Regions from separate parts of the Novosphingobium sp. Sphag1I genome, predicted to be linked through region 2. Evidence: riboswitches for the same ligand, from Rfam matches in the RefSeq annotation. Region 2 holds a riboswitch; the other holds the start of a gene.
The links. Region 2 has a riboswitch for thiamine pyrophosphate ahead of ACZ9HU_RS18195 (TonB-dependent receptor). Riboswitches for the same ligand answer to the same signal wherever they lie in the genome.
Positions count from the first base shown of each region.

Region 1 (10,374 bases), on a different contig from region 2:
AGACCGCCCAGCCCAGCGCCATGACCATCGCATTATGCCCCAGCATGGCCGTCAGCCGGGCCAGCCAGTAAAACTGGAAATCGCGATATTGCAGGGGGTGCTTCATGCCATGTCGGCTATCAGCGCCATGTTGCGCCGTCGAGGCACGAAAATGTTTCGGGCGGCACAGACTTGCTTGCCCATGCCGCCCGAACTTGTGTCATTCATTCAGGTCTTAGTGGTGGTGTCCGTGACCCCAACCGCCGCCCCATCCGCCGCGACCGTAATAGCCGCCACGCGGACCGCCCCAGCCACGGCCCGGACCGCCGTAATAGCCGCCACGGGGCATCGGGCGATAAGTGCGGTAATACCATCCGTGATAGGGATAGGGACGATAGATCCACGCATTGTCGACATAGACCCATGGGCGATACCACGAGGGCGCCGCGTAATAATAATCACTTTGCGCATAGGCATAGACAGGGGCGCCGCCGCGCACGACAAAGCCCGGCGGGCAACCGGGGCTGGTTTCGCCGCCGCTGCTGCTGGCCACGGCCGCGCCGCCCACGGCGCCGATGGCCGCGCCTGCAGCCATGCCGACGCCCGTGTCATGGCGACCGGCCAATCCGCCCCCGATGATCGCGCCCAGCACGCCGCCCACCAGAGCGCCCGCCCCGGTGTTGCCCCGCGATTTTACGCAATTGTTGCGCGCCCAGTTTTCGGCGTCCGCAGCATAGCGTGCATCGGCGGCCCGATCCTCGGCGCCTGCGACATAGCCCTGCGGGGTGGGGGGCAGGGTGCGGCCGTCATAGCCTTCGGGCGCCGACGGTTCGGGCGGGGGATTGCGATAGTCATAGCCACCTTGCGGCTGGCCATTATAGGGCTGACCGTTATAGGCTTGGCCGTTATAGGGTTCCTGCGCAGAATAGGCCGGATCGGAATAGCCCTGACCACCGATCTGGGCAGAGGCAAAGGTGGAGGCGAGGGGCGACATACCGGCGGCCAGAGCGCTGGCGGCCAGCACGGTCTTTTGAAAAGCGATGGACATGACGCGGGTCCTTGCTGAAAAATTCGAACGCTGAAAAACTATGGCAACATAGCTGACATGATCCGCGTGAACGCAGGCTGACACAGCGCAAAGCGCGACAATTTGTTACCCGTTACAGGCCGCGCGATGGCCAAGGCACGGATGGCGTGCCAAGGGGCATATGAAAGGAACCGACATGAGCGCCGAAGAAGATTACGTATATGACGAGGAAAGCGGCGAATGGCTGCCCGCATCGGAACTGGCCGCCAAACAGGCCGCCGCCGATACGGTCGAAGTGCGCGATGCGGTGGGCAATCTGCTTTCCGATGGCGATCAGGTGACGCTGATCAAGGATCTGGAGGTCAAGGGCGCGGGCCAGACGTTGAAGCGCGGCACGTTGATCAAATCGATCCGCCTGACGGGCGATCCGCAAGAGATCGATTGCCGTTATGACGGGATCAAGGGGCTGGTGCTGCGCGCCGAATTCGTCCGCAAGAGGTAAATGCCCGATGCGCGTCGCCACATTGACGATGAACCCGGCCATCGACGGTTCGTGCGAGGCCGAGCAGGTTTTCCCCACCCACAAGATCCGCACGCATGACGAGCGTTACGATCCGGGCGGGGGCGGCATCAATGTGGCGCGCGTGCTGGCCCGATTGGGCCATGATTTATCGCCTGCCGCGGTCGAGGTCATTTATCTGGCGGGCGGGGCCACGGGGGCCTTGCTTGACGAATTGCTGGACCAACATGGGTTGGAGCGGTTTCGCATCCCCATACGTGACCATACGCGGCAATCGCTGGCGGTGTATGAAAGGGTCAGCGGCAAGGAGTTCCGCTTTGTCCCCGATGGTCCCTTGATCCGCGAGGCGGAGTGGCAGGCGGCCTTTGACCGGGTGGCGGGTCTGGATCACGGATGGCTGGTGGCCAGTGGGTCTTTGCCGCGCGGCGTCCCGGTGGATTTCTATGCGCGGCTGGCGGCGGGATTGGCGGGGCGCGATGTGCGGCTGGTGGTCGATACATCGGGGCCTGCTCTGGCCGCTGCGCTGGAGCAGGGCGGGCTTTATCTGGTTAAGCCGAGCCTTGGCGAATTTGAAACGCTGGTCGGGCGCAAGCTGGACGGGGCGCAGGATGTGGGCGAGGCGGCCATGGATATGGTGCGCGCCGGAAAGGCCGCCCATGTCGCGGTGTCGATGGGGCACGAAGGGGCGGTTCTGGCCCATGCGGGCGGGGTGATCGTCCGGCCCGCGCTGGATGTTCTGGTTAAGAGCGCGACGGGCGCGGGAGACAGTTTCGTGGGCGGTATGGTCCATGGCTTTTTGCGCGACGAAGATGCAGCGGGTGCATTCCGCTGGGGCATGGCGGCGGGGACGGCGGCGGTCCTGTCGCCCGGCACGGACCTGTGCCACCCGGAAGCGGTGCGGCAGATGTGGGAAGCTTTGGGAGAGTTGTGATGGCAGAGCGTGATCCAAAGGCTGTGGCGATAATCGAACGCCTTGGCATGCAGCCGCATCCCGAGGGTGGATGGTACGTCGAATTATGGCGCGAAGGGCCTGATCGCGGGCGCGTCAGCACGATCTATTTCCTGTTGGAAGCGGGGCAAACGTCGCATTGGCACAGGATCGACGCCGCCGAAGTGTGGTTATGGCATGCCGGGTCGGCGCTGGATCTGGGCGTGGCGGAGGATGATGCGGGGCCGGTGCGCTGGATCCGTTTGGGCGGCGATGTTCTGGCGGGGGAGGAGCCGCAGGGCGTGATCCCGACGCGATATTGGCAAACGGCCCGGGCGAAGGACGGTTGGGCCTTGGTCAGTTGCGTTGTGGCGCCGGGATTCCGGTTCGAAGGGTTTGAATTGGCCGATCCCGATTGGCATCCGGGGTGATTGGGTTCTTTGTTGCGACGCAACATTCCAAAATGGTTTTTCGTTGATTTGAATTGAGTGATTCGATCTGATGATTCTTTGATGAATTTGGATCATTCTACCAGGATGAACGGGTGAAACTTGTATGCATTCCTATTCAAGCCTTATGCGGATCTGAAGGCGACGGAACATCAAAAATCCCCCAATTCCGAGGAATAATGGCGAATTCTAACGGGATAGGTGGACATTAATTTTAGGCAGGGCTGTCGCCGTTTGCAAAAAATGCAATCAACTCGTTGGTGAATGCAATTGCTCGAATCCCACCATTCACGATAGACGGGGTTCAACAACATAAAGGGTGCTTCGAGGCAATGAATCCTAACCAAATAGGGGAATTTGCCATGATCAAGACTGTTATCGCTGCCGCTGCTTTCGCTCTTCTGCCCACCGTTGCTTTCGCTGACGAAGCTCCCAAGCAGAGCTTCACCTATCAGGGCGTGACCTACACCTACACCTCGGAAGTTCAGAACGGCGTGAAGGTTCTCAAGGGTTCGGCCTACAACGGCAAGGTGCCCTTCGAACTGAAGGTGACCAAGAATGGCGTTTCGGGCACGTTCAACAAGGCTCCCGTGAACTTTGACATGCACGAAGTTCAGCACCTCGACAGCAAGGAAGTTGTCGAAGGCCAGTAAGAACCTGGACCCGGAAACGGGTCGGTTCCAAAGCTGAAATACGCGCTACAAAACCCAAGGGGCGGCTGGAAGATGACTTCCGGCCGCCCTTTTGCGTGCGCACAGAAATTTGGGGAAGAGTTGCGGCCCAGTCGGGTTGGTAGCCTCTTCAATAAGAGCCGACTAGGCCGCGCCATCCATATGGCAGTGCTGATCTGACAAATCCATGAATGAAATGCCACTTTGGCGAATTTTATGAACTCTTTTTGCTGACTTGGTTGATGGTTTCAGGCCAGCGTTACGAAAATCTCTGCGACAAGCACCCAATTGGCATCCGGCCCCATCGGGGCAAGATTGCGCCACTTGGCCGCATAGGTGCCCGATGCTTGCACTTTGCCTTCGACGGTGGCGCCGCGCCATGCGCCGTGTTCCATGGCGATGGGTTCAATGGCGCTGACGATGATGGTTTCCGGTGTCCGGACATAGATCGAGCGCTGGGCCGCAGGGGCGGCAAATTCACGCTTCCACGCCAGCAATTGCGCCTTGCGCCCGTTCAGCAGCGCGCTGTCCGTGCCGGTGATCAAGGTCACATTGGGCGCAAGGATCGGCGTGATGGCGTCAAGGTCGCCTTGTTCCAGCGCGCGATTGAATGCGGCGCGGCGCAGGCGGATGGCAAGATCGGCGGCGGGGTTTTGCATGGGATTCACCGCTGCGGGATTTTTGGGAGGAAGGGAAGGGGGTATTTGCCTCTGGCGGGTTAAGGGTGGGGGCCCTTAACAATCCCGTTTTGGGGTTGCGGGTGGTTTGCGGGGTGGCGTTTCTGGGCATGGGTGTTGAAAGCCTGCGGCGCAGCAAACTCGCGCTAAAAGCGCCGCAGGCTTTACAATCAAAACGCTGAAATTTCCAGCAAGGCCGCCATCGCACCCCACCGCCGACAGTATCGGGATTGCAAAGGGCCCCCGCCCTTTGCCCGCCGGAGGCATCAACCCCAAACCAAAAGAAGGGCCGAGGACCACCCCGGCCCCCGACCTTTTCATCAATCCCGAACGAACCCTTATTCCGCAGCAGGAATGTAGAGATCGCCCGCTTCCTTATACTTCTCGCTCATCTGCGCCATGCCCGCTTCGGCGTCCTGCGCGGCGGCAAAGGTTTCGATGGGCGCGTTCTGCTTGGCCGCGAATTCGCGCACTTCCTGCGTGATCTTCATGCTGCAGAATTTCGGCCCGCACATGCTGCAGAAATGGGCCGTCTTGGCGCCTTCTGCGGGCAGGGTCTGGTCGTGATACTGCTCGGCGGTGTCGGGGTCGAGCGACAGGTTGAACTGATCGCGCCAGCGGAATTCGAAACGCGCGCGCGACAGGGCGTCGTCGCGCAACTTCGCCGCCGGGTGGCCCTTGGCCAGATCCGCCGCATGGGCGGCCAGCTTATAGGTCACCACGCCGACCTTGACGTCATCGCGGTCGGGCAGGCCGAGGTGCTCCTTGGGCGTGACATAGCAAAGCATCGCCGTGCCGAACCAGCCGATCATCGCCGCGCCAATGCCCGACGTGATATGGTCATAGCCCGGCGCAATGTCGGTGACGAGCGGCCCCAGCGTGTAGAACGGAGCTTCACCGCAGGCGGCCAGTTGCTTGTCCATATTCTCCTTGATCTTGTGCATCGGCACATGGCCGGGGCCTTCGATCATCACCTGAACGTCCTGTTCCCACGCCCGCTTGGTCAGTTCGCCCAGCGTGTAGAGTTCGGCAAATTGCGCCTCGTCATTGGCATCGGCAATCGAACCGGGGCGCAGACCATCGCCCAGCGAATAGGCCACGTCATAGGCCTTCATGATCTCGGTGATTTCGTCGAACCGTTCGTAAAGGAACGATTCCTTGTGATGGGCCAGGCACCACTTGGCCATGATCGAGCCGCCGCGCGACACGATGCCCGTCACGCGCTTGGCGGTCAGGGGAATATAGGGCAGGCGAACGCCGGCATGGATGGTGAAATAGTCAACGCCCTGCTCGGCCTGTTCGATCAGCGTGTCGCGGAAGATTTCCCACGTCAGATCCTCGGCAATGCCGCCGACCTTTTCCAGCGCCTGATAGATGGGCACGGTGCCGATGGGGACGGGCGAATTGCGCAGGATCCATTCGCGCGTGTCATGGATGTTGCGCCCGGTCGACAGGTCCATCACCGTGTCGGCGCCGTGGCGGATGGCCCAGACCATCTTGTCGACTTCACTGGCCACGTCCGAGGCGACCGCCGAATTGCCGATGTTGGCGTTGATCTTGACCAGGAAATTGCGGCCAATCGCCATCGGTTCGGATTCGGGATGGTTGATGTTCGAGGGAATGATGGCGCGGCCCCGCGCCACTTCTGACCGCACGAACTCGCCCGTCACGAAATCGGGGATTTCTGCGCCCCAGCTTTGCCCGTCGCGCTCCAGCTTTTCCTTCAGGATGGCGCGGCCAAGGTTTTCGCGCTGCGCCACATATTCCATTTCGGGCGTGACGATGCCTCGGCGGGCATAATGCATCTGGCTGACATTGGCCCCGGCCTTGGCGCGCAGGGGGCGGGTGTTGACGCCGGGGAAGGCGGGCACGCCGCCGCTGCGATCCGGGCCTTTCAAGCCATTGTCTTCGGGCTTGATCGCGCGGCCTTCATAGTCCTCGACATCGCCGCGTGCCAAAATCCATTCGCGGCGCAGCGGGGCAAGGCCGGCGGCAATATCGATCGTGGCATTGGGATCGGTATAGGGGCCGGACGTGTCATAGACCCGCACCGCAGGTTCCCTGGCCGACGACTCCAGCGCGATTTCGCGCATCGCTACCTTGATTTCGGGATGGCTGGGCGAAGGGACGTAAATCTTCTTCGAGCCACGGATGGCACCGGTGGTGACGCCAATTTCAAGGGGAGAGTTGATGTCGGCCATGGATGTCTTTCTGCTGTCTATCCGAAGCGGGCCATACCAATCACGGTCATGACAAGCCCGATAAGAGTGGTGATACCGGCCCAGCCCTTGTGAAAATTGCCAAGGGTTTTGAGCCACATCTGGGTGTAAAGATCGCAGGCGAACAGGATGGCCAAAGCCTCGGCCATCATCAATCCGCCCAGCGCCTTGATGATGCAGGTGAGAAGGTCATGCGGTATCCATGGATTGGCCAAATAAACGAGCGACCCCACCATCAATTCCAGCATACCGCACAGGAATTGTAGGGCGGGTGATCCTTCGACCTCGCCGATCATGGTCTGCCAAACGCCCGGTTGCCTAAGCGCCCCTGCTCCTGCGGCCAGCGCGGCCAGACCAAGAATGAGAGCGCTCCAAGCCGTGGGATCTCCAGCTTCCTGCATACCTTCTCCTTTGTTTTTTCGTTTTTTATTCGCCTTTTTTCTGCGGCGTCAGGAGAGGAGGAGCGGGGGGCACCATACCGGGCCGACAGACTCGTTCCCTCCCTACGCCCGGATTAACGGGTTCAGGTTCAACGGGTCGTGGGACGTTACGCCCACCTCTCAGCCACATGGCTCCCCGGGGATATTGATCGCAGGTTATGCCAAGGCGCGGCCCTTGGCAAGCGCGCGTTGCGGGCGAATTCGCGCAGAATTGGGTGGATTTGTCAGGGGCGGTTCCGGCACCGCCATCGTCCCGGTCGGCCATGCCCCAAACAGCATCGCAGCCAAGATAAATTTCCTTGGCATTTGCCTGTTTGGGCGGTTGCCGGTTGGTCTGGGGTAACATAGACTCTGGTCTATGGCTGGACATGACACGGATATTGCCATCCTCGGGGGCGGATTGGCAGGCGGGCTGGTGGCGCTGGCCTTGGCGGCGCGTCGGCCCGATTTGCGGATCATGTTGGTGGAACGGGACGACAGACTGGGGGGCAATCACCTCTGGTCCTTTTTCCTCAGCGATATTCCGGTTTCGGCGCGATGGCTGCTTAAACCTTTGATCGTGGCGCGTTGGAGCAGTTACAGCGTCCGCTTTACCGGCAAGCGTCGCCATCTGAGCAGCCCCTATCGCACGATATCCAGCGATCGCTTTGACGCGGTCCTGCGCGAAAGCCTGCCCCAAGGTTCGATCCTGACGGGCGCGACCGTGACGGCGTTTGATCGCGGGGGCTTCACGCTTGCCGATGGGCGAAAGTTTCGCGCGGGCGCGGTGATCGATGCGCGCGGGTCAACGGCCTTTCCCGGCATGCGCGGCGGGTGGCAAAAATTCGTGGGCCAGATGCTGCGCACCAGCGCCCCCCATGGTTTGACCGCCCCCATCGTGATGGACGGCAACCGAACCCAGCATGACGGGTTCCGCTTTGTCTATGCCCTGCCTTTTTCGCCCGATACGGTCTTTGTCGAGGATACCTATTATTCCGACACGCCCGACATTGATGCGCCCGCCTTGCGCGAACGCATTGCCACCTATGCCAAAAGCAAGGGGTGGACCGTCGCCGAGGTCCTGCACGAGGAGCAGGGGGTGTTGCCGGTCGTGGCCGATGGCGACCCCCATGGCCTGCGCGACAATCGACATGGCGTGGCGCGGATTGGCGTGGCGGCGGGATTGTTTCACCCGCTGACGGGCTATTCGCTGCCCACGGCGGTACGGGTGGCGGCGATGATTGCCGATTTGCCGGACCTGTCGGGCCCGGCGTTGGCCGCCAGGGTCGAGGAATTTGCCCGCGACCATTGGAAATCGGGCGGGTTCTACCGCCTGCTGGCCCGCATGTTGTTTGGCGCCGCCGTGCCGGATCAGCGCCACCGGGTCTTTGCCCGCTTTTACCGCCTAAATGACAGGTTGATCGAGCGCTTCTATGCGGGGCAATCAACATGGGCCGACCGCATCCGATTGTTGATGGGGCGGCCTCCGGTGCCTATTGGCGCGGCTGTGGCCTGTTTGCTGGATGGCGGACGGGGGCTGGCCGATCTGGGCGCGATCGGGGGTGTTTTGGAAACGACAACCATACCGGCCTTTGCCGGGGAAACTGAGGATTCATGAAAAAGGCCTGTGTGATTGGTGCCGGTTTTGGCGGACTGGCTCTGGCCATTCGCCTGCAATCGGCCGGCATTGCCACCACGCTGGTTGAGGCGCGAGAGCGACCCGGCGGGCGTGCCTATGTGTGGGAACGCGACGGCCATACGTTTGACGCGGGGCCGACCGTCATCACCGACCCGTCATGCCTGTCGGAATTGTGGAGCCTGTCGGGACAGGACATTGCGACCGACGTCGACTTGATGCCGGTCATGCCTTTTTACCGCCTGCAATGGACCGATGGCAGCCATTTCGATTATTCCAATGACGAGGCCCGCCTGCGCAGCGAAATCAATCGCGTCGCGCCCGGCGATCTGGCCGGGTATCAGCAATTTCTGGACTTTGCCGGCGAGGTGTACCGCGAGGGTTACGTGAAACTGGGCCACGTTCCGTTTCTTGATTTCAAGAGCATGATCAAGGCCGCCCCCGCGTTGATGAAGCATCAGGCGTGGCGCAGTGTCTATTCGCGCGTCGCCGGTTTCGTGGAATCGGAAAAGCTGCGCGAGGCGTTGTCCTTTCACACGCTGTTGGTCGGCGGCAATCCGATGGCGACCAGCAGCATCTATGCCCTGATCCACAAGCTGGAAAAGGATGGCGGCGTGTGGTGGGCGCGGGGCGGCACCAACCGCCTTGTCGCGGGCATGGCGGCTTTGTTTGAACGGTTGGGCGGGACGCTGCGCCTGAACGATGGCGCTGTGCAGATCCACACGATCGGCAACCGCGCGCATGAGGTCGAAACCAAAAGCGGGTGGCGCGAACGTTTCGACGCCGTGGCCAGCAATGGCGACCTGATGCACACCTATCGCGAGTTGCTCTCCGACACGCCGCGTGGACAGGCCTATGCCAAATCGCTGGCGCGCAAACGCTGGTCGCCCAGCCTGTTTGTCGTCCATTTCGGGCTGGAGGGGCAATTCCCCCAGATCCCGCATCACATGATCCTGTTCGGGCCGCGCTATAAGGGGTTGCTCGAGGATATTTTCGACAATGGCGTGCTGCCGCGCGATTTCTCGATCTATCTGCACCATCCCACCGCATCCGACCCGTCGATGGCGCCCGAAGGACGCAGCACCTTCTATGCGCTGGTGCCCGTCGCCCATCGCGGCAAATTGTCGGTCGATTGGGACGAAGTCGGCCCCATCCTTGAAAAGCGCATCCTCGACGAAGTGGGCCGCCGTCTGATCCCCGACATCCACGACCGGATCGCCACCAAGTTCCACTATGCCCCCACCGATTTTGAAACCGACCTCTCCGCCTACATGGGCAGCGCCTTCAGCCTCGAACCCATCCTGACGCAGAGCGCTTGGTTCCGTGGGCATAACCGTGATGATGTGATCCCCAACCTGTACCTGGTCGGCGCGGGGACGCATCCGGGGGCGGGTATTCCCGGCGTTGTGGGCAGCGCGAAAGCCACCGCCGGGTTGATGATAGAGGATTTGGCGGGGTAGGTTTTTGTTGGGGGGATATTTTGCCTCCGGCGGGCAAAGGGCGGGGGCCCTTTGCAATCCCGTTACTGGGCGGTTTTGGGCGAGAGGCGGTGTTGGGGGTGAGGTTGGAGGGGCGAATAAGCCGCTTCGCGGGAAGAAAAGAGCTGGTACGCGGAGGGTACTATTGCGGATGCCGTGTTTACCTGCAAAATCATAACAATGAATAGGCTTACCCTTCGATACAGGCATGATCCAAGCTTCTTTGATCACGATTTGCCGCGAGACGATTTTGGCCGACTTTGGATTGCAGTGGAAACGGATCGCTTCTCTGGCAAAGGAGGGTTGTGGGTTCAATGGCAGGAAGTGCATGAGTTCGGAGAGGCTCTTGCACGATTCCCAATCACAGAGCA
Region 1 is NZ_JBWBQS010000012.1:71,257-81,630, reverse strand. Features, by position in the region: gene ACZ9HU_RS14960 (MFS transporter) at 1-106, opposite strand, end outside; gene ACZ9HU_RS14955 (hypothetical protein) at 215-1,027, opposite strand; gene ACZ9HU_RS14950 (alkylphosphonate utilization protein) at 1,203-1,508, shown strand; gene ACZ9HU_RS14945 (1-phosphofructokinase family hexose kinase) at 1,516-2,457, shown strand; gene ACZ9HU_RS14940 (cupin domain-containing protein) at 2,457-2,885, shown strand; gene ACZ9HU_RS14935 (hypothetical protein) at 3,266-3,556, shown strand; gene ACZ9HU_RS14930 (DUF4440 domain-containing protein) at 3,823-4,233, opposite strand; gene thiC (phosphomethylpyrimidine synthase ThiC) at 4,590-6,452, opposite strand; gene ACZ9HU_RS14920 (hypothetical protein) at 6,470-6,871, opposite strand; TPP riboswitch at 6,954-7,059, opposite strand; gene crtY (lycopene beta-cyclase CrtY) at 7,269-8,507, shown strand; gene ACZ9HU_RS14910 (phytoene desaturase) at 8,504-9,985, shown strand; gene ACZ9HU_RS14905 (hypothetical protein) at 10,184-10,374, shown strand, end outside.
Region 1: linked by a shared signal. The riboswitch ahead of ACZ9HU_RS14920 (hypothetical protein) and the one ahead of ACZ9HU_RS18195 (TonB-dependent receptor) in region 2 are both predicted to bind thiamine pyrophosphate.

Region 2 (10,374 bases):
CGAGGCCCTGCTGCGCTGGACCCATCCGGAACGCGGCGCGATCCCTCCGGCGGTGTTCATTCCGATTGCCGAGGAAAACGGCCTGATCCTGCAACTGGGCGAATGGGTGATGCGCCGGGCGTGCAGCGATGCGGTAAAATGGGACCATGGCGCCCGCGTGGCGGTCAACGTATCGCCCATGCAATTGTCGCATGCCGACCTGCCACGGCTGTTTCACCAGATTCTGATGGACACCGGCCTGCCGCCGCGCCGTCTGGAAATCGAATTGACCGAATCCGCCATCATGGCCGACCGCGACCGCGCGCTGCACGTCCTGCGTCAGATCAAGGCGATGGGCGTGGGCGTTGCCCTCGACGATTTCGGAACCGGCTATTCCAGTCTGGAAACCCTGCGCGCCTTTCCTTTTGACAAGATCAAGCTTGACCGCCTGTTCGTTTCTGAACTGGAAAACAGCCCGCAAGCCGTCGCCATTGTCCGCGCGGTACTGGCGCTGGGCAAAAGTCTGGCCATCCCTGTTCTGGCCGAAGGGATTGAGACGGCAAGCCAGTTGGGCGTCCTAAAACGCGAAGGTTGTGACGAGGTGCAGGGGTTCCTTTTCGGATATCCTCAAACCACCGCTCAATATATCCCTATCATTCTGGCGGAGCCGCCCTCCAACGGCCCCGGAGATGTAAGCACCGCTGCCTGATGTTTGGCCCGGTTGGCGCATACATGCCATCCGGGCCTGTTCGTCACGCCATCATATTCCCGCTCAGCAAATGCCCGGCCTCGCGTTTGATGATCTGCGCCACCTCGGCATAGTTTTCGCTATAGACCGAGTCATGGCGCCAAATGGCCGCGACGGAGCGCGCATAAGACCAATCCTCGATTATCAATGGCGTGATGATGTTTTTTCCGCCAATCTCTGAACGCAGATAAAGTTCGGGCAGGATCGCCAGACCCAATCCCGACGCGCACATCTGGCACAGACTGTCGAGGCTGGTCCCTTCATAATCATCGAGCAGTTCCAGCCCCAACTCATCGCAAATCTCACGCGTTTGCTGATGAAACGGATAACGCGGATCGATGCTCAGCGCCTGAATGCCGACCAGATCGGCGCGTTTCAAATGCGACCGGGCCGCAAGAGCATGGTCAGGCGGCGCGACCAGATAGAGCTTTTCATCGAACAAGGGCTCAACGTGCAGATCCGCCCCGCCCAGCGCCAGAGGCGTCAGAACCATGTCGAGCGCCCCGCTGCGCAGCTCAAACATCTGGTCATTGGGGATCCCCTCGCGAATATGCAGGCGAAGGTCGGGCATTTCCTGTTTCAGTATGCCGACAATCCCCGGCAACAGATAAGGGCCAAGCGTCGGTGAAACGCCAAGGCTGATCGTTCCGACCAGTTCCCCCACGCTGCGCCTTGCCGTTTCCTCAAGGTCGTTGAGGTCGAGCAAGAGTTTACGCGCGCGTCCAACGATTTCCTTGCCAACCGGCGTTGGCCGCACCGGCGTCATGGCGCGATCAATCAGACGGACGCCAAGGCTTTCCTCCATCTTCTGCAACTGAAGGCTTAACGTCGGTTGGGAAACATGGAGATAGATCGCGGCCCGGCGAAAGCTTTGATGATCAGCGACGGCGACCAGATATTGCAATTGGCGGAAGGACAACATTCATCGTTGATAGATAATATCAATCAATTCGTCCACAACCTTTCAATTGGACCTATCGGAAACTGAACTGCATCCTGTGGCCTGTCCATGAACAAGGCAGCAGCCAACCCTCTCAATGGAACAGGAGATGACACGTGAAGGTTCCCTATTTCGCTCTGGTGGCCTCTGTTGGGCTGATTGCGCCCGCCACGGCGTTTGCTCAGGCCCCACAGGCGGCGGCATCCTCGGCGCTGGTCGTTGGCGCCATGACCTATGACCCGCAAGGCGGCGAAGTCGGCAAGATCGAGAGCATTTCCAATGATGCCATCGTCATCAACACTGGCGCCAGCAAGGCGGCATTGCCCAAGAGCGCCTTTGGCACCAATGCCAAGGGCCCGATGGTGACAATGACCAAGGCCCAGATCGACGAGCAGGTCGCCGTATCGGCGCAAAAGTCGGCCGCCGCGCTTGAGGCCGCCATGGTCGTCGGCGCCGAAGTAAAGGGCAAGGCGGGCACGCCGGTTGGCACGATCAAGGAAGTGAAACCAGACCTGATCGTCATTGACCGCGCCGCCGGACCGGTCTCGCTGACCAAAAAAGCCTTTGGGCTTGGTGCTCAGGGCCTTTTCATTTCGCTCACCGCAGCGGAGCTGGATGCGGCGGCCAAGCAGGCCAAGCCTTCGGCGTGATGGATTGCAGGCGTCGGGAGCGATCATTCCCGACGCCACATCTTCATTGTTTAATGAAGAACCGAATTCAAACCGATGATTTCCAACGCCTATACCCGATGATGGCCAAGACCACCATAGCCGCATAAAGGCCCGACGTCAGATACAGACCTTTGAATATAAACATCCCAACATAAAGCACATCAACCACGATCCACAGCAGCCAACTTGCCGCATGACGTCGCGCCGTCCAATATTGGGCAACAAGGCTGAAGCTGCTGAGCCCGGCATCCATCCACGGGATGGCGGCGTCCGTATAATGGCTGGTGAACCAACCGATCGAGACGGCGCCAATCGCCCCCAAAGCCAATCCACCCAGCGCGGAATGGTTGCTCAACGGCTGCACGATCACCTGCCCATCCCCGCCCCGCCCTTTCAGCCAGGCGATCCAGCCATAGACAATCGCCACGCCAAAGACCGCCTGAAGCGCCATGTCGGCATAGAGCCGTTCATCGAGGAACAGTTTGAAATAAAGCGCGCAGGCCATCAGGTTGACCGGCCAGCACACCATCACCCGTCGCGCGGTCAGCCATATGCCCAGAAAACTGACCACGACCCCGATGATTTCCAGAACGGACATTATAGCCCCATCCCTTCGCGCAATTGCCGCAGAAAGGATTGGCCATTGTCCGACCCGAACCACCGCGCATGGCCGATCAGATAGTCATCCCACGCCATCGACGCCTGCGCCTCATCCTTGAGAATGCCCGCGAAATAGTCGACCTCGGACATCGCAAATTCGATGTGGACCAAAGGCAAGAGATTAAGCAAGGTTACTAAATTAGAAGTACTTAACGGCGCTATCTCACAATAGGCTTGAACCAAGACAAGCGCCGTCGCGACATCCCCCTCCATTGGCGCATCATTGCCCAAGTCAAGCCATGGAATAGCGCAACGCTCAATCGCCGTGGCCAGATCGTGCAAAGCGCAGGTTTGCGTCGCAAGGCCAAAGTCAAAGACCGTCGCAACCTCTCCCTGCGCAGACCAGAGCAGGTTGGAGGGATGCCAGTCATTATGTGTCCACAGCGCAGCTTGGCCCGCCAGCCTATCGCAAAGCCCATGGCCAAACTGTGCAAAGATCCCAGCCAGTTCCCCCTGCCAGTCGCGCGCCCGCAGATAACGCTCCAAGGCGGGCCGCGCCGCGAAATAGGCCTGCGCCGCGCCGCGCCAATCGGCGGCGGGCACGATGGTAAAACTGGCGATCAACGGGTCCGCTCCACGCGGCGGCGCATCATAATCGCGCGCCGCCAGATGAAGCCGCGCCAAAGCATGACCGGCAGCGCGGGCATGATCCAGGGACAGAAAACCCGTCCATGAATGCCTGTCGCGATAGAGATCCGCGCCGGGCGATGCGCGATGGAGTTCATAGGTCCACTCCCCCAGCCCCAAGGCCCCCACATCGCCCGCCGCCTGCGCCATGACCTCCGGCACGCTCACCCCGCCCTTGCGCAAATGCGCCATAAAGCGGTGTTCCTGCGTCAAGCCATCAACGGAACGCAGGGTCTGATGGTGCCGCTTCAGGATGAAAGTGCCACCCTCGGCCTCAACCCTTGCCGCCGCCGAAAACGGACGCGGCGAATGCCATGGCAGCGCAATCACGCGCCCCGCCTGCGGGAAATGGGCGAGAACGGCCTCCGCCTCACCAGCGTTGATCGCTGGCCAGGCGGGGGGTTCAAGCACTTTACCCATGCCGTGGACCAAATGATCCGATGCAGGCGCGTTGGCGGTCATCAGAACGCGCGCGAGATGGTCGCCACAAAGGCGCGCCCGCCGCCGATATAATAGGTCGGAGCATAGCCGGAAATGACCGAGCCATTGCGCCCAACGGTGTCCTGCGCATTCATGCCAAAGCTCTGCACACCCGACAGGACGCGCGGATTGGTGATGTTGATGGCGTTGACGCGCAAATCGGTGCGCTTACCATCGACCAGCTTGGCCAGATGGACGCCCAATGACAGATCAAGCGTGGCATAGCCGGGAATGCTCTCGTCATTCATAAAGGTCGAATATTGGCGCGCGACATATTTCAGCGCCGTGCTGCCAAACAACAGGCCATCGTCATAGGTGCTGCCTACGCCAAACTGATAGGCGGGCGCGGCAACGGCGCGCTTGCCCTTGGTGGGCAGCCAATCGCCATTGACCGACAAATCGCTGTCGATCCGCGTGTGCAGATATTCGCCCGAAACATAAAGGCTGACGCCCTTGGCCGGTCGCCAATCGATTTCGCCATCCAGACCATAGGAAGTCTGGCTGCCGCCATTGATCGTCGAATTGACCAGAGCGCCGCCGCTGTTCACGACGGTTGCGACCTGTCGGTTGCGGAAATGGTAATGAAATCCAGTCATTGAGAACGAAAGGTTAGGTCCGATATAACGATAGCCCAGCTCCTGAGACACCGAATATTCGTTTTTGAGGTCAGTCGTCCCCCGCGTGCTCACCGCGCCATAATCATAGGTGTTGTAGAGCGTGAACTCATTGGGCGCGCGGAAATTGGTGGTGATATTGGCAAAGACCTGCTGGCGGTCATCGATCCGGTAATGCAGCGCGGCACGCGGCAAGGCGGCGAACTTTTCAAACCGCACCCCCGATTGCGGACCGGGCAGGAAATTGCGCCCGCTGCGCAAGGCATCGACGCCCTTGAAACCAATGTCGGCGGTCAAACGGTCGCTGATCGTGATGCTGTCGGCCACAAAGAACGCCTTGGACACTGTCACCGTCCGTATATTCTCATAGGCCAGAAGGCGGCCATCGGCGGTGCGGATCGCATTGGCGGGATAGCCCCATTCGTCGGCCGGCTGCCCATCGCTGCCCACCGGGGTGTAGGTCTGTTGCACACGGTCATTGCCGTAATCGAACCAGATCCCGCCCGTCAGACGATGCGCGCCCGCCTGCAACGTCAATTTCGTCACATTGCCGGCGCGAAACTGATTGCCGGTCCAATTGCCCAGAACCGTGGCCAGACCCGAAGCATCCGCGCCGGGCAGATTGATCGGCTGGGTCAATTCCTCGGTGCCCAGATAATTGCCCGTTGTGGTCAATTGCATCCCATAGGGCGAATTGCCGTAACCCCATTGCAGATAGGTCGTGGTGTCCAACGTCAAACGGTCGTTGATCTGAATATGCACCGGGGCCGACAGATAGATATTGCGGAACGGCGCACGATAGAAACGCCAGTAACTTGTATCACCAACCGTATAATTCTTCTCGAAATTATATCCGCGCCCATAGGTTTTCCAATTGGCCAGAGAGGGGCTGGGATAGGTCGAAGTCTTGGCCTCGTTGAACGAGACGGCCAGACTGGCGCGATTGCCCTGCCCCCATTCCTTCAGCAATTTGCCGTCAATATGGTTGCGCAGATCATAGCCCGCCCCGCGCCAATTGTCGGCGCGATTGTTCGAATAGGACACAAAGGCGCGCAAGCCGCTGTTGCCGATCGTGCCGGTGTCGAAACGGACAAAGCCGCGCCGTTCATTATACGAACCCAGCGAGAAATTGACCAAAGCCCCCCGCTTCTTGGCCGGATCATCCAGCGTCAGCGACAACAGCCCGCCCGTCGCGCCCAATGTCGGCGAATCCATATCCACCGCGCCTTGCGTCAGGGCGACCTGACGGATGTTTTCCGCGTCCGCAAATTGCGATGGATAGGCATAATAATAGCCGATGTCATTCTGCGGCGCGCCTTCCATCAACACGCCGATCTGATCCTGGCCCATCCCGCGCAGGGTCAGGCTGGAGGTTGCCGAAAGGCCGTAGGGATCGGTGGACGACACATTCGCGCCGGGCAGCAGGCTGACCAATTGGAACGCGTTGAGCGTCGGGGCCTGCTTGATGATGAAATCGGACGAAATCGCGCTGATCGCCTTGGGCGCGGTCTGGTCGGGCAAGAGACCTTCGGGATCGGGATGACCGGTCACGCGGATGACGGCCGGATCATCGGCTTCTGCCGCATGGACCTGCGTCGCAAAGCCGGCCATGGAAACCGCCATCGAAAGCGCCAGCGCGCGCCCGCAGCCCCCCAGCAAACGCAAACGGATCAAATCGGCAGCCATCATCTTTTCCACGTCTCTCGCACTCCAACGGGAGAGACAACGGACTGGCCGCCAACCCTCCCTACGCCGGTGTCAACCGGATCAGGTTCAGCGGGTCGTGGTCTGCTGACCACCTCTCAGCCGCGCAACAGCGGCCCCCCGGGGATGCGGTGCCTCTAGGGGCTCTTTGCGCTTGTGGGAAGTCCTGTTGCGCATGCCATGCAACAACGATGATCGACTGCGACATTTTGGGCATAGCAACACTACACCCCGATGGTGCTGGCCGGATGGCTTTCAGCGAAAACTGAGCGAGAGCGCGTGATAGAGTTTGGGGCGGCACACCAAAGAGCTGACCCAATCCGCGATCAACGCCGTGCCGAACAGAGGCAGGATCATCCCCCGGTCGGCAGTCATTTCCATCACGATGATGATCGCCGTCAGGGGCGCCCGCACCACCCCGGCAAAATAGCCCACAATGCCCAGCACCACGATGGCCCCGCTAGAATGTTCGGGAAAAGCCATCGACAAGGCCTGCCCCAAACCGGCGCCAACCGACAGGGTGGGCGCGAAAATGCCCCCCGGCGCCCCGCTGATGGCCGTGGCCATCGTCGAAATCAGCTTGGCCGGACCGAACAACAGCGATGCCTGATGCCCTTCGAGCAAGGCGCGCGTGGTTTCATACCCCGTGCCCCATGACAGGCCGCCACTGGCAATTCCGGTCAAGGCGACGATCAAACCGCAACCCCCGGCCAGAAGCAGCGGACGCGCCTTGATCCGCACCAGCCAAGGCGCCCCGGACCAAGCCATCGCCACCATCACACGCGAAAACAATCCGCCCAGCACGCCCCCGATCACCCCGGCCAGAGGCACGACCAGCACCATGGCATGAAGGTCCAGCCGGGTGCTCATCGCTCCGAAATAGACGTAGTCACCCGACAGGCCCAGACTGACCAGACCGGCGATCATCACGGCGGCCATCACCTGTACCGCAACCTTTTGCTCAAAGGCCGAGGCCAGTTCCTCAATCGCAAAGGCGACCCCGGCCAAAGGCGTGTTGAACGCCGCCGCCACACCTGCCGCGCCCCCTGCAATCACCACGCCGCTGGTCACGGGAATGCGAAGGACGCGGTTGACCGCCACCATGATGGCGGCGCTGATCTGTACCGTCGGTCCTTCGCGCCCCGCCGAACCACCGGCCAGAAGGATCAGGATCGTACCGAAGAATTTGGCAAGTGCAGTCGAGGGTGACAACAAGGCCTTGGCCTTTGGCCCATCTGGCTTGTGACAGGCTGCCATCACCTGCGGAATGCCGGAGGCACGGGCCAGAGGCCAATAGCGCCGCGTGCACCACACCACCGCCATGAACAGGGCGGGCGTCACGATCAACGGTGACCAGAACGCGCGGCGGTACATCGCAATAAACAGATGCTGCGCCCATTCACCACATTGCGCGAAGATGATGGCGACCAGCGCCAGCAGCATGGCGCCAATGATGGCGGCCACCCTTGATTTCAAATTCCCGGTACGGCGCAATTTTGCAAACCATGCGATGGCTTGCCGATAGATCGACACAGCGGCCTCATGTTCAGCCAAGCTTGGAAGGCTTAGCCCTTAGGCCGCAAATGCCCCGCCGTCTATGGGGCGTTGGCGGGTGGAGGCGGCGCAAATTGCAATTGCGCTTGCGCAACCTTGATTGTCTTCGATGGCGCCGCCACCGTCACGGCAATCCCGGCCCTCTGCAATTGCTGAACAAAGGCGGCGCTTTCTTCCTCCGCGCCCAAAAGCACAACGCGGTTCACCCCCCAACGCGTCACCGCCCAGACCGCCAGATCCGGCGTGACCGCATCCGTTTCATCCTGTTGCCCCTCCAAAGCGACGTTGAGATTCGCGCTGGCGGGCGGGACAATGGCGACATGCCATCCTTCGGCCACCTGTTGGGCCATAACTTCCACCCGGCGATAATCCTCCAGCCGCCACCCCGGCGCGGCGACAGGTGCGACAAAGACCGTGCGTTCCGTTCGGTTCACCCATAGCGATGAGGTGGGCAAACCAATTGCGGCGCGAATACGTGCATAGGGCGGAACATCGGCGGCGATCCCCGCCGCAGTACGCTCCATCGCGGCATCAACCATTGCCTGCGTCTGGGCGGGCAAGTCCGCGGCCAGCACCTGTTGCAGCTTGACCGTTACTTTTTCCGCCCCATCGGCAATCAACGCCTTGCGCAACACATCATCGGCATCGCGGGAATAACGCGGCGTCACCACCAGCGCGCTCACCTCTGGATCACCCAGCAGCGGCCATGTCACGTCTAATTGGGCAATGCGGCTGTTGGCGCCATCGGTGGCCTTGGCAATGGCGGCCCTTGCGGTCTTGCGCAGACCGGCCTCGCGGCTGACCTGCGACAGCGTCAGGCCCAGCGGAACGGCCAGTACCGCAAAAGCGCCAAGCCCGGCCAAAACATAGCGCGGCGACCAGTCCACATCACGGTCGGGCAAGGCCGCGCCGCTGAGCCGGGCCACCAACGCAAAGGCAAAAGCGATGGCCGAAAGGTTGGTAAGAAAAAGTAACAAGGCGCCGATGGCAAAGGCGGGCTGCCACACGGCAAGGCCATAGCCCACGGTTGCCAAAGGCGGCATAAGCGCCGTTGCGATGGAAACGCCAATCGCTGTCCCACCCTTTTTCATCACCGAGGCATAGCCCCCGGCCAGCCCGGAGAGCAAAGCCACCACCAGATCGAGCAAGGTCGGCTGGGTCCGCGCGATGATTTCCGGCGTGGCATTCCGTATCGGGCTGAGCCAGGTGATGAGAATGCCGGTCAGAATACCGATGGCTGCGCCAACCGCGACCACCTTGGCCGCGTCACGAATGCGATGGCCGTCGAGCGCGGCAAACCCAAAACCCAGCGCCGCAATCGGTCCCATCAACGGCGAAACAAGCATCGCCCCGATCACCACCGCCGTCGAGGATTGCAACAGGCCCAGCATGGCAATGCCCGCCGCCAAGCCGCACATCAGCGCAAAGCCGCGCGACAGTCGCCCGTCATCCTCAACCTGCTGGCGGATTGTGCCGGCTTCCTCGTCGCTCATGTCCGGCAAGAGCACGAGATGGGCCAGTTTCACCCGCCAATAGCGCAGCCGTTGGTGCCAGTTTCTCAATGCACCGTTTCCCCTGTTACGCCATGACGCTGTTTGATCCGTTCGATCAACGCGCCGATGCTTCCGCCCTGTACGATAACGGCAAACAGGACGACGAGATAGGTCGCCGCCAGAATGGCGCTGCGGATCGGGCTGTCGGGCAAGGACAGGGCCAAAGCCACCGAAATCCCCCCGCGCAGCCCGCCCCAGACCAATGTCGGCAAGGCCAGCGGCCCCATATCGATCATGCGCCGCATCGCTACCAAGGGCACGCCCACCGAAATGACGCGCGCGACCATGACCAGAACGATCGAAATCACCCCCAGCGCCAGCAAAGACAGATGTGGCGCAATCGCGATCACTTCCAGCCCGATCAGCAGGAACAACACGGCATTGAGGATCTCGTCAATCAAGGCCCAGAATTTGAGCAGATAGTCCTGCGTCACATCGCTCATCGCATGGGCGACACCCGCATTGCCGATCACAAGGCCTGCAACCGCCATCGCTACCGGCCCGCTGATATGCAGCGCCATGCCAAGGCTGTATCCGCCCATCACCACGGCCAGAGAAATCATTACCTCGATATTATATTCATCGATGCTGCGCATGGCGCGAAAGGCGATCCAGCCGATCACAAGGCCGAGCAAGGCCCCGCCGCCCGCTTCCTGAAGGAAATCCATCGCCGCGTGGGACAGGTGGAACTCCTCGCCGCCCGTCGCGATGGCCAGAAGGATGGTGAAAACCACCACGCCCACACCGTCATTGAACAGGCTTTCCCCCGCCACCGTCGCCTGAAGCGTCGGGGGCATGGCAGCGCGCTTCATCACGGCCATGACGGCAACCGGGTCGGTCGGGC
Region 2 is NZ_JBWBQS010000018.1:10,509-20,882, reverse strand. Features, by position in the region: gene ACZ9HU_RS18220 (putative bifunctional diguanylate cyclase/phosphodiesterase) at 1-688, shown strand, start outside; gene ACZ9HU_RS18215 (hydrogen peroxide-inducible genes activator) at 732-1,649, opposite strand; gene ACZ9HU_RS18210 (hypothetical protein) at 1,784-2,317, shown strand; gene pnuC (nicotinamide riboside transporter PnuC) at 2,385-2,936, opposite strand; gene ACZ9HU_RS18200 (phosphotransferase enzyme family protein) at 2,936-4,087, opposite strand; gene ACZ9HU_RS18195 (TonB-dependent receptor) at 4,087-6,330, opposite strand; TPP riboswitch at 6,447-6,556, opposite strand; gene ACZ9HU_RS18190 (chloride channel protein) at 6,679-7,887, opposite strand; gene ACZ9HU_RS18185 (DUF389 domain-containing protein) at 8,019-9,503, opposite strand; gene ACZ9HU_RS18180 (cation:proton antiporter) at 9,536-10,374, opposite strand, start outside.